Bryobacter aggregatus MPL3: one gene and its partner. The main gene of each other region encodes a partner of the protein of the gene in region 2 in a complex. Links are inferred from orthologs where the notes say so. Each region holds a gene or a part of one and is shown on either strand. Other genes may lie near its edges.

The links. Proteins that work in one complex are often made in the same cells at the same time.
Region 1: the proteins of mnmG (region 2) and mnmE are in contact, whole or in part, in a solved structure (PDB 9HIP), measured with the Escherichia coli proteins. The link is inferred for Bryobacter aggregatus MPL3 from one-to-one orthologs.

The regions. Positions count from the first base shown.
Region 1 is NZ_JNIF01000003.1:2,156,830-2,160,985, reverse strand. What follows is about bases 1-2,984. They hold mnmE (tRNA uridine-5-carboxymethylaminomethyl(34) synthesis GTPase MnmE), read right to left. Parts: upstream 2,167-2,984; coding sequence 835-2,166; downstream 1-834. Other genes in these bases: M017_RS27590 (R3H domain-containing nucleic acid-binding protein), read right to left, coding at 2,179-2,984; nusB (transcription antitermination factor NusB), read left to right, coding at 400-858; ribH (6,7-dimethyl-8-ribityllumazine synthase), read left to right, coding at 1-394. Also shown: more of M017_RS27590, read right to left, coding at 2,985-3,018; membrane protein insertase YidC, read right to left, coding at 3,049-4,156. UniProt on the Escherichia coli protein: Exhibits a very high intrinsic GTPase hydrolysis rate. Involved in the addition of a carboxymethylaminomethyl (cmnm) group at the wobble position (U34) of certain tRNAs, forming tRNA-cmnm(5)s(2)U34.
Region 2 is NZ_JNIF01000003.1:1,682,352-1,687,694, reverse strand. Bases 1,001-3,999 are described here. They hold mnmG (tRNA uridine-5-carboxymethylaminomethyl(34) synthesis enzyme MnmG), read left to right. Parts: upstream 1,001-1,569; coding sequence 1,570-3,429; downstream 3,430-3,999. Other genes in these bases: purD (phosphoribosylamine--glycine ligase), read right to left, coding at 1,001-1,521. Outside these bases: M017_RS0108065 (methyltransferase family protein), read right to left, coding at 1-139; more of purD, read right to left, coding at 256-1,000; M017_RS0108045 (ParA family protein), read left to right, coding at 4,963-5,343. UniProt on the Escherichia coli protein: NAD-binding protein involved in the addition of a carboxymethylaminomethyl (cmnm) group at the wobble position (U34) of certain tRNAs, forming tRNA-cmnm(5)s(2)U34.

The DNA.
Region 1 (4,156 bases), 470 kb from region 2 along the record:
TCTGCTCGACGGCGCCCTTGGAGCACTCGCCCGCGCCGGAGCGGAAGCCAAAGATGTCGAAGTCATCAAAGTCCCTGGTGCCTGGGAAATGCCCGTTGTCGTGGGGGAACTGGCAAGACTAGGGAAAACGGACGCTGTTGTTTGTCTCGGTTGTGTTGTGCGTGGCGATACGCCGCACTTTGACTATGTCGCTGGCGAAAATGCCAAAGGGATTGGAGCAGTCGCAAAAGAAAGCGGCATGCCGGTGGCCAATGGCGTGCTCACCACCAACACCATGGAACAGGCTCTCGACCGGGCAGGCGGCAAAATGGGGAACAAAGGCGCAGATGCCGCAATGGGTGCCATCGAGATGGCAAACCTGTTGCGCGAAATCAAAAGCGCGAAGGGTGTATAAGATTCATGGCTAGCCGGAGGAAATCGCGCGAACGAGCGCTACAGGTGCTCTATGTGTGCGACTTGCGCAAGCAAGACCCCGACGCCGCAATCGAAGCTTACTATCAAACGCTCCACAGTGAGGACGACGATTTTTCGCGTCTGCTGCGAGACCGTTTCATGGAAGAGCTCGTACGTGGTGCGATTGCAAAGAAAGATATTCTCGACGAGCAGATTGGCAAGGCCAGTGAACACTGGCGGCTCGATCGCATGCCTTCCGTCGACCGGAACATTCTGCGGCTTGCCGCCTTTGAACTCTACGAGGGCAAGCTGCCCTACGCAGTGATCATCGACGAGGCCCTCGAACTGGCCCGCCGCTACAGTGGCGACGAGAGCGTAAAGTTCGTCAACGGCGTGCTCGATTCCATCAAGGCCAGCAGCGAAAAGCCTGCGGCGAAGACTTCACTTACCAATACAAAAAGTTGAGAAGATCCGGTTCAGGATGTCGTCGGCAGTGGTAGCGCCGCTGACGCCATCCATCGAGCGCAGCGCAGCGTAGAGATCGAGCAATAACATCTCATGTGGGATGTGATTTTCAATCGCCACCCGCGCGCGGTCCAGATCGATGAGGCAATCGCTCAGCAGATTCTTCTGGCGCAGGCTGGTCAAAAATCCATCCCCGGCTTCGAGCGTGCCTTCTGGCGAGATCGCCGTGACAATGGCGTGGCGCAACACCTCGAGCCCTTCTCCACTCTGCGCCGAGACACGAATCGCATCTGCCGGAATCTCTTGCGCCGTAAGATCGCATTTGTTCGCCACCAGCAGATGGGTTGTCAGCGGGCGAAGGCGCTGATCTTCTTCAGTCCAGCCCACGCTGGCATCAAACACCAGCACCGTCAGATCCGCATCGGCACTCGCCTGATGGCTGCGCTCAATCCCCAGGCTTTCCACCGGGTCACTCGACTCCCGAATCCCCGCCGTATCGATCAAACGAACCGGAATTCCGGCAATCGCCGCAGATTCGCTCACCGTATCGCGCGTGGTGCCCGGAATATCGGTCACGATCGCGCGGTCCTGCTCTAAGAGGGCATTGAATAAGCTCGACTTGCCGACATTCGGCCGGCCGATGATGGCAAGCGAAAAGCCCTCGTGGACTATGCGTCCAAAGGCGAAGCTTGATTCCAGGCGCGCAATTCCGGCCCGGATCGGCGCCAGGCGCGCCAGGAGTTCCGAATCGGGAGCCACCGAGATATCGTCTTCGGCAAAATCAATTCCGGCTTCGAGCAACGAGATCAGGTCGATAAACTGCTTCTTTAGCGGCGCCATACGACGGCTCAAAGAGCCGCCCAATTGTTGGGCCGCAACCTTGGCTTGGTAGAGCGTGGTCGATTCGATCAGGTCGCGAATCGCTTCGGCCTGTGGCAGATCAATCCGGCCGCGAAGATACGCACGCAGGGTGAATTCGCCCGGCTCGGCCAATCGCGCCCCCAGACGGGTGGCCCGCTCAACACAATGACGCAAGATAACAGGCGAGCCATGGCAGGAAATCTCCACCACATCTTCCGCAGTAAAACTGCGCGGGCGTTGGAACCAGGTGACCACCACCTCATCAATGCGTTCCCCGGCATCATCGAGCAGATAGGTGAGAGAGGCGAAGCGCGGCTCGAAGCTTTCCAAAGGTGCCACTAAGCGGCGCGCCACAGCAACAGCATCGTCGCCCGAGATGCGCACCACGCCAATCCCTCCACGGCCCGGAGGGGTGGAGATGGCAACGATCGTATCTTTGAGGTTCAAGAGAAGCGGATGCTAGCGGTTGCCGTTCGGCTCGCCACCAGAATTGCCACTGCTGGGAGGTCCTTCGCGGCGCGGTCCACGATATCCACCGCCGCTCGGACGAGGTCCACGATCTCCGGCTGGGCGTGGGGGGCGATCGCCAAAGGGACGTCCACCGCCGAATCCACCACCAGAAGGACGCGGTCCACGATCTCCGCCGGGGCGAGGAGGACGGTCGCCGAAAGGACGGCCACCACCACCGGAGCGGCCACCGAAGCCACCACCGCCGGGTCTGCCACCACGGCTATCGCGGCGTCCACGATCTCCACCCGGACCACGACGGTCGCGAGGTGGAGTTGCCGGCGCAGCCGGAGTAGGCATGCCCGCAGGGATAATCACCACTTGCCTGCCCCCGCCGACACCCACCGATTCGCTACGCACTTCGGTTTCAGGACGTAGGGTCATATGGATGATCCGGCGTTCACGGCTGGTCATCGGAGCAAAGAAAAACGGCTGCAGGCTCTGCTTCACACGCTCAGCGGCGGTCTGCGCCGAGAGCCGCAGTTCCTCAATGCGCAGCAGGCGATAATCATTCGCGTCAAAGACGATCAGCGAATGATCCTCATGGGGCAGCCGAAGCATCTCCATGGTCAAATGTTCCAGGGCGAGCAATAACTCCGCCTTGTTCTGGAGCAGAAGCTCAGTCTCGGGCCCACTGAACTTAACAACGATATCCGGGTTTTCGATTTCCGGGTAGGTGGATGCACCTTCCTGGAATTCGTAGTCGATGTCGATGTCGATGCCATCGAGCAGCAGGTCGAGAAAATCGCCGATTTTGTCTTCGTATTGTTCGATTGGGTATTTACGAGTCATGAGTTCCGCACCGCCCGGTTCCTGGCTAGATCACTTCTTCTTCTTTACAGTGACGACCGCTTGCGAGGGCGGCGTTACTGGACCCGGTTTGACTTTGCTAAAGACATATTGCTGAAGCATGGCAAACACGTTGCCAGTGAGCCAGTATAACACCAGTCCAGAGGACGCCCCGTAGAACATAAAGGCGAACATCAGCGGCATGAACAGCATGATTTTCTGCTGCTGCGGGTCCATTCCAGACGATGGCGTCATCTTCTGTAGAAGAAATTGTGTCGCCACCATCAATACCGGAAGGATGCGAATCGGCAGATTTTCCGGCTGCGAAAGATCCGTCACCCAGAACCACTGCGCCTGACGCATTTCAATGGCGACACTCAAAACGGAGTAGAAGCCAATCAGGAAGGGCATCTGCAACATCAGCGGCAAACAACCTCCCGCCGGGTTGATGCCATGCTTCTTATAAAGCTCCATCACCTCTTCGTTCTTCTTGGCCGCCCGGGGGTCGGTCATCGAGATGCCCTTATACTTCTCGTTGATCCGTTGCAGTTCCGGCTGCACCAGTTGCGTCTTCTGCATCGACTTCATGCTCGAGAGCTTCAGTGGCAAGGTCAGCAGATTGATGATGATCGTAACGACAATGATCGACCAGCCATAGTTATGGATGAAATTCGTATTGACGTAATTCAGCGCGTAGAACAAAGGCTTGGCGACAATGCCGAACCAGGTGCCAAAGTCGACCATCTGTTCCAAACGAGGATCGACGGTCTTCAGGATGTCAAGATCCTTCGGCCCGATATAGAACGAGAGCTGGTTCTCGGCCGAACCACCCACCGCCATTCCAATATTCGGTTCTTCCTTCTGATCGGTCGACGAATAAGGAACAAAGGTGTCCGAGGTCGTTTGCAACTCCACCGGACCGCGCCCGCCGCGATTGATCGCCACGGCGGCAAAGAACTGATCCTGAATTCCCGCAAAGACAAAGTTGCCCGTGTCAGTCGACCAGCCGTTAGAAGCATCTTTGACTGTTTTCGTCTCGAGCTTGTTCACCGTCTTATCGAAGCGGACCGTGGTTCCCAGCGAATGCCCATTGAAGGCAAAATGGTCGCCAAAACCACCGCGCCAGGCGAGATCATGCGGC
Region 2 (5,343 bases):
GGCCCAACACCAGGAGTGGCCAAGCCCAAGAAAATCCCGCGCCCCGCCAACGGTCGTTGGGCAACAAAAGCCAAGGCACCAAAACACTCACCACCACTGGAAGAGCCACGAAGGCAAGCAGGGCGCGAAGGAATAACATCGATTCTCCTCAGGCGAGGGAGACCCAGTCAGGAATGGTAGGGACGGGCAGGGTCGAACTGCCGACCTTCCGCTTAGGAGGCGGACGCTCTATCCACTGAGCTACGTCCCCACTAGCTAATTAGTGTAGCGTTTCAAACCCTTTTGTCCAATGTCGCGGCGGAACTGCATGCCGTCAAAGTGGATGGAGCCCAAGCCGCGATAAGCCCGGTTGAGAGCCTCCTGCAAAGTAGCGCCTCCGGCCGTCACACCGAGTACGCGGCCACCCGCCGTTTTCAGTTCACCGTCTTCGAATTTCGTGCCGGCATGAAAGACCATCGCCTCGCCACTGTTCTCAATGCCGCTGATCCTGTCGCCCGTGCGCACTTTTCCGGGATACCCATGAGCCGCCATCACCACGCAGGCCGTGGCTCCTGTGCTCAGTTGCAAATGAGCCGAAGGCAGACGATGTTCGGTCGCCGCGAGAATCGTATCGACAAAGCCAGCTTCAATGCGCAAGAGCAGCGCCTGCGTTTCGGGGTCGCCAAGACGCACGTTGAACTCAAGGACCTTCACCCCGTCGGGAGTCATCATAAGCCCTGCGTATAAGAAGCCGCGGAAGGGCTTGCCTTCAGAGGCCATGCCGCGCAGGGTTCGTAGAATGACGTTCTCAAGAATTTCGTCTTTCTGTTCTTGGCTGAGAATCCGGTCATCGCAGTAAGCCCCCATGCCACCCGTGTTCGGCCCTTCGTCGTTGTCAAAAATGTTTTTGTGGTCCTGCGTCGGCGGCAGCGCAATCGCGGTGTCATGATCGCAGATCGCAATGAAGCTGACTTCTTCGCCACGCCAGAAATCTTCGATCAAAACGCGAGAACCGGCAGCGCCCACCAGGTCTCCCGAAAAGAGACCTTCGAGCGCGGTCCAGGCATCGGCCTTTGTTTTCGCGATCACGACGCCTTTGCCGGCCGCGAGTCCATCCGCCTTGAGAACCACTGGATATTCAAAGCGGCCCAGACCGAGTTTCGCGTCTTCCAGATTGTCAAAGACCTGAAAGCGAGCCGTGGGGATGCCATGCCGGGCCATGAATTCTTTCGAGAAAGCCTTGCTGCCTTCCAGTTCTGCGGCGGCAGCGGTGGGACCAAAGATCCGGAGGCCGTGCGCCTCAAAGTGATCGACGATGCCAGCCACCAGCGGGACTTCCGGCCCCACAATCGTCAGGTCGGCGTGGATCAACCGCGCCACTTGTAAAAAATGTTCGGGAGTTTGGGTTTCCAAAGGAATGCACTCGGCAACTTGCGAGATGCCGGGGTTTCCAGGGGCGCAGAAGACCTTGTGTCCCTCCTGCGCACAACGCCACGCCATGGCGTGCTCACGTCCACCGGAACCCACGATCAAGATGTTCAAAAGAGAATTTGCCTCCAAAAGTTAGAATAAGGCGTAGAGCGGGGTGAAATGAAGCAAATCCGATATGACGTGATTGTCGTGGGCGCCGGCCACGCAGGCTGCGAGGCGGCAAGAGCGTGTGCCCGCATGGGATTGAAGACCGCGATGATCACCATGAATATTGATCTGATCGCGCAAATGTCGTGCAATCCGGCAATCGGTGGCATCGCCAAAGGCCATCTGGTGCGCGAGATCGACGCACTGGGTGGAGTGATGGGCGAAATCACGGATGCCGTGGGAATCCAGTTCCGCTTGCTGAATACGAGCCGCGGGCCTGCCGTTTGGAGTCCGCGAGCGCAGTGCGACAAGAAGATGTACCGGGTGCGGATGAAAGAAGTGCTCGAGCAGGAAGCGAATTTGAGAATCCTGCAGGCCGAGGTCGCCGCTTTTCTTTTCGATGGAACGAAGGTGAACGGTGTTAGTCTTGCCGACGGAAGAGATCTGTCCGCTGGAGCGGTGATCGTCACCACCGGAACTTTTTTGAAGGGAGTCGCTCACGTCGGCGAAACCCGTTACTCGTGCGGCCGCAACGGCGAGGCGCCGAGCAATCTTCTCGCAGAGCGGTTGCGTGGTTTGGGGCTGCAATGGACGCGGCTCAAAACCGGTACTCCGCCCCGTCTCGACGGCAGGACCGTGGATTGGGCCAAGTTTGAATTGCAGAATGGGGATCCGGTCCCCACGCCGTTCAGCTTTCTCACCGATCGCATCGATCGCCCGCAGATCCAGTGCTTCCTGGCCTATACCAATGAGCGCACGCGGGCGGTGCTGCAGGCAGCAATTCCAAGAAGCCCCCTATATAGTGGACAGATCGAAGGCATCGGTCCCCGCTATTGCCCAAGCATTGAAGACAAGTTCGTGAAATTCCCCGATCGCGAACGGCACCAGATCTATCTCGAGCCCGAGGGGCTGGATACGAATGAGGTCTACGTGAATGGGATGTCCACCAGCATGCCAATTGATGTGCAGGAGGAAATGATCGCCTCGGTCGAGGGATTGGAGAATGCCGAGATGATCCGCCCCGGCTACGCGATCGAATACGACGCCATCGACCCGCGCGAACTCGATCATCGCCTCGAAGTGAAGCGCTACCCCGGACTCTTCCTGGCTGGTCAGATCAATGGAACCAGCGGCTACGAAGAGGCGGGAATTCAGGGCTTGCTCGCGGGTTTGAACGCAGCCTGCAAGCTCGGTAGCCGGGATGAGGTCGTTTTGGCTCGTAACCAGGGATATGGCGGCATTCTAGTGGATGATCTGGTGAGCAAGGGGGCCGATGAGCCCTATCGCATGTTCACCTCGCGCGCCGAATTCCGGCTAACTCTACGCATCGACAACGCCGACGAGAGACTGACACCGATTGCGGAACGGGTCGGATTAGCGAGCGGGGAGCGCATCCGCCGCTTCCGGGAGAAACTGGCAATGAAGGAGAGGTTACTGGCACTTCTCAGCGAGAAACGAGTCGCCCCAGGAATGATTGCGGGCGTTTCGATCGCCTCCGACGACCGCCCAAGCTTTGCGGTGTGGCTCAAGCGTCCGGAATCCAAGATTTCGCAGATCCAGCCCTGGCTCGAGCAGCAACTGGAGACTCCGATCCAGCAGAATGTCCTAACGACGGTCGAGACAGAGATCAAGTACGAAGGCTACATGCTGCAGCAGGAACGGCAGGTGAATCGCTTGCGGGAAGGGGAGTCGCGGAAGCTGGACCGGGATTTCGACTATTCCGGCATCCCGGGGATCTCCAACGAGGTCGTCGACAAGTTAAACCGGGTGAAACCGGAGACCCTCGGCCAGGCAGGCCGGATTCCGGGTGTGACACCCGCAGCAATCGCGATCCTCGACATCTACCTCAATCTCCAGAAACCACGCGCCTGAAGCATCCAAAACGCAGAAAACAGAGACCGGGACCTCGAAAGAGTCCCGGTTTTGCCATTTTAGGGCCTTCGGGGAGGAGAAAGAGGTCAAAATCGGTCCCCACAACCCAGATCGGATTCCTGTCCGGTCGACGACCAGCGCGATGCGTTCCACGTGAAACAAGAGATATACCTCACAACCCCGCAAACCGAGAGACACTCTTCTTTCATTTGAAGCACGACACAGCTGCCTTCATTCCACGCTGCAAAGCAGAACATGTGTCACGTGGAACAACGACAATCGCAGGGAAACCGCCACCGCACCCAACAATCCCGATCAGCGCGAAACAAAGGTATGGTTCCACGTGGAACCATACGGCCACAGCCTAAAGGAGCAACAATCTCGCCCAAGCACTCTACCCGAGGGGGTGATCTCATCTGTTCCACGTGAAACATCATCCCTCAGAGCCATCCTCCGTTAGCCCTCAAGCTTCGGCTCAAATTGGGAAAAGAGGTTCTTTGGGGCTCCTAGAGCCCCCAAACACGCTTTCTCCCCCAAAACTGAGCCTCTCACCGCACATTTCTTCGTTGTTCCACGTGAAACATCCCATCGCTGCCACAGATCCCCGATGAGCAGGTAAATCTCAGCTATCCAATCAAACGAGGGAATAACGACACCACAAGTTCCACGTGAAACCATCACCCGGCCGAACCAGCCCTCGAAACCTGTGGGATGTGTCACGTGGAACACTGAATACCGGATTCTCCAAAAAAATCCGAGCACGAAAACCTACAGGGACCGCACAACCAAGTTTGGTAGGGGATTCCGCCCTTGTTCCACGTGAAACACTCGATCGAGGAGAAGGATCGGAAGCGAAGGCATGGGTTCCACGTGGAACCACAACACAGCACCATCCAGGAGATTCGTGCCATTTTGACCTCCGAGCCACCGAAAACCGGAACTCCAGCCCCAAACATGCGTCTTCCATGGGGTTTCAGCAGTAGTTCCACGTGAAACATTTGCTTCTGCTTCTCATTCCAGAGTTGAAATGAGTTCCGCTGGCTGCACAGAAGGTTGTTCTCGCGAAAAAATGATTCCTTCGGTCCTCAAAACAACCCATCTGAGGACTGAAGAGGGGGAAAATCCGCTCTTCGAGCAGAATCCAACACCTCTGCCTTGATTCCGAAGGTCGTCGAGAGTGGCAATCCGCGCTGTTCCACGTGAAACATGCCATTTCCTCTCTGGAGCACGCATTCTCGCACAGAAAAATCTCTCCTTTCAGGACAGCGAGGCCAAGCAGGCCGCGTTCCACGTGAAACATAGGGAGTGCCCCTTCTCTGCTCCAGCAGCCGGACCGTCACCCCAACTCGGAGTCGCCAGAGTGTTTCTCCCGCCTGCAGAACTTGAATGCGCTGCAGGAGAGATCGGACCGAAAGTTGCCCGCTTCTTCGCCGATCGGCTTCGTTCCACGTGAAACCCTCGCTCCCCTGCCCTCTTTCCTACCTGACTGAAAGCAAAGAAGCTAGCTCACTCATACAGTGCTAAGATATGCCCGTGGGAAAAATCATTGCGATCACCAACCAAAAGGGTGGGGTCGGGAAAACGACGACGGCCATCAATCTGGCAGCGTCCATGGCTCTCAATGAGCTCAAGGTACTATTAGTTGACTGTGATCCCCAAGGTAACGCTACTACTGGTGTGGGAGTGGCCAAAGAGGGTCTGAAGTTCACCTGCTACGATGTCCTGGCCAGCAACTGCACCGCGAGTGAAGCCGCAGTCGCCACCGACTTCGATGGCCTCTATCTCATCCCCGCCGACAAAAACCTTGTCGCCGCCAACATCGATCTTGTCGACGAAGACGAACGCGCCTTCCGCCTTCAGACCGCTCTGAATCTCGTCCGCGCCGATTACCACTACATCCTGCTCGACTGCCCC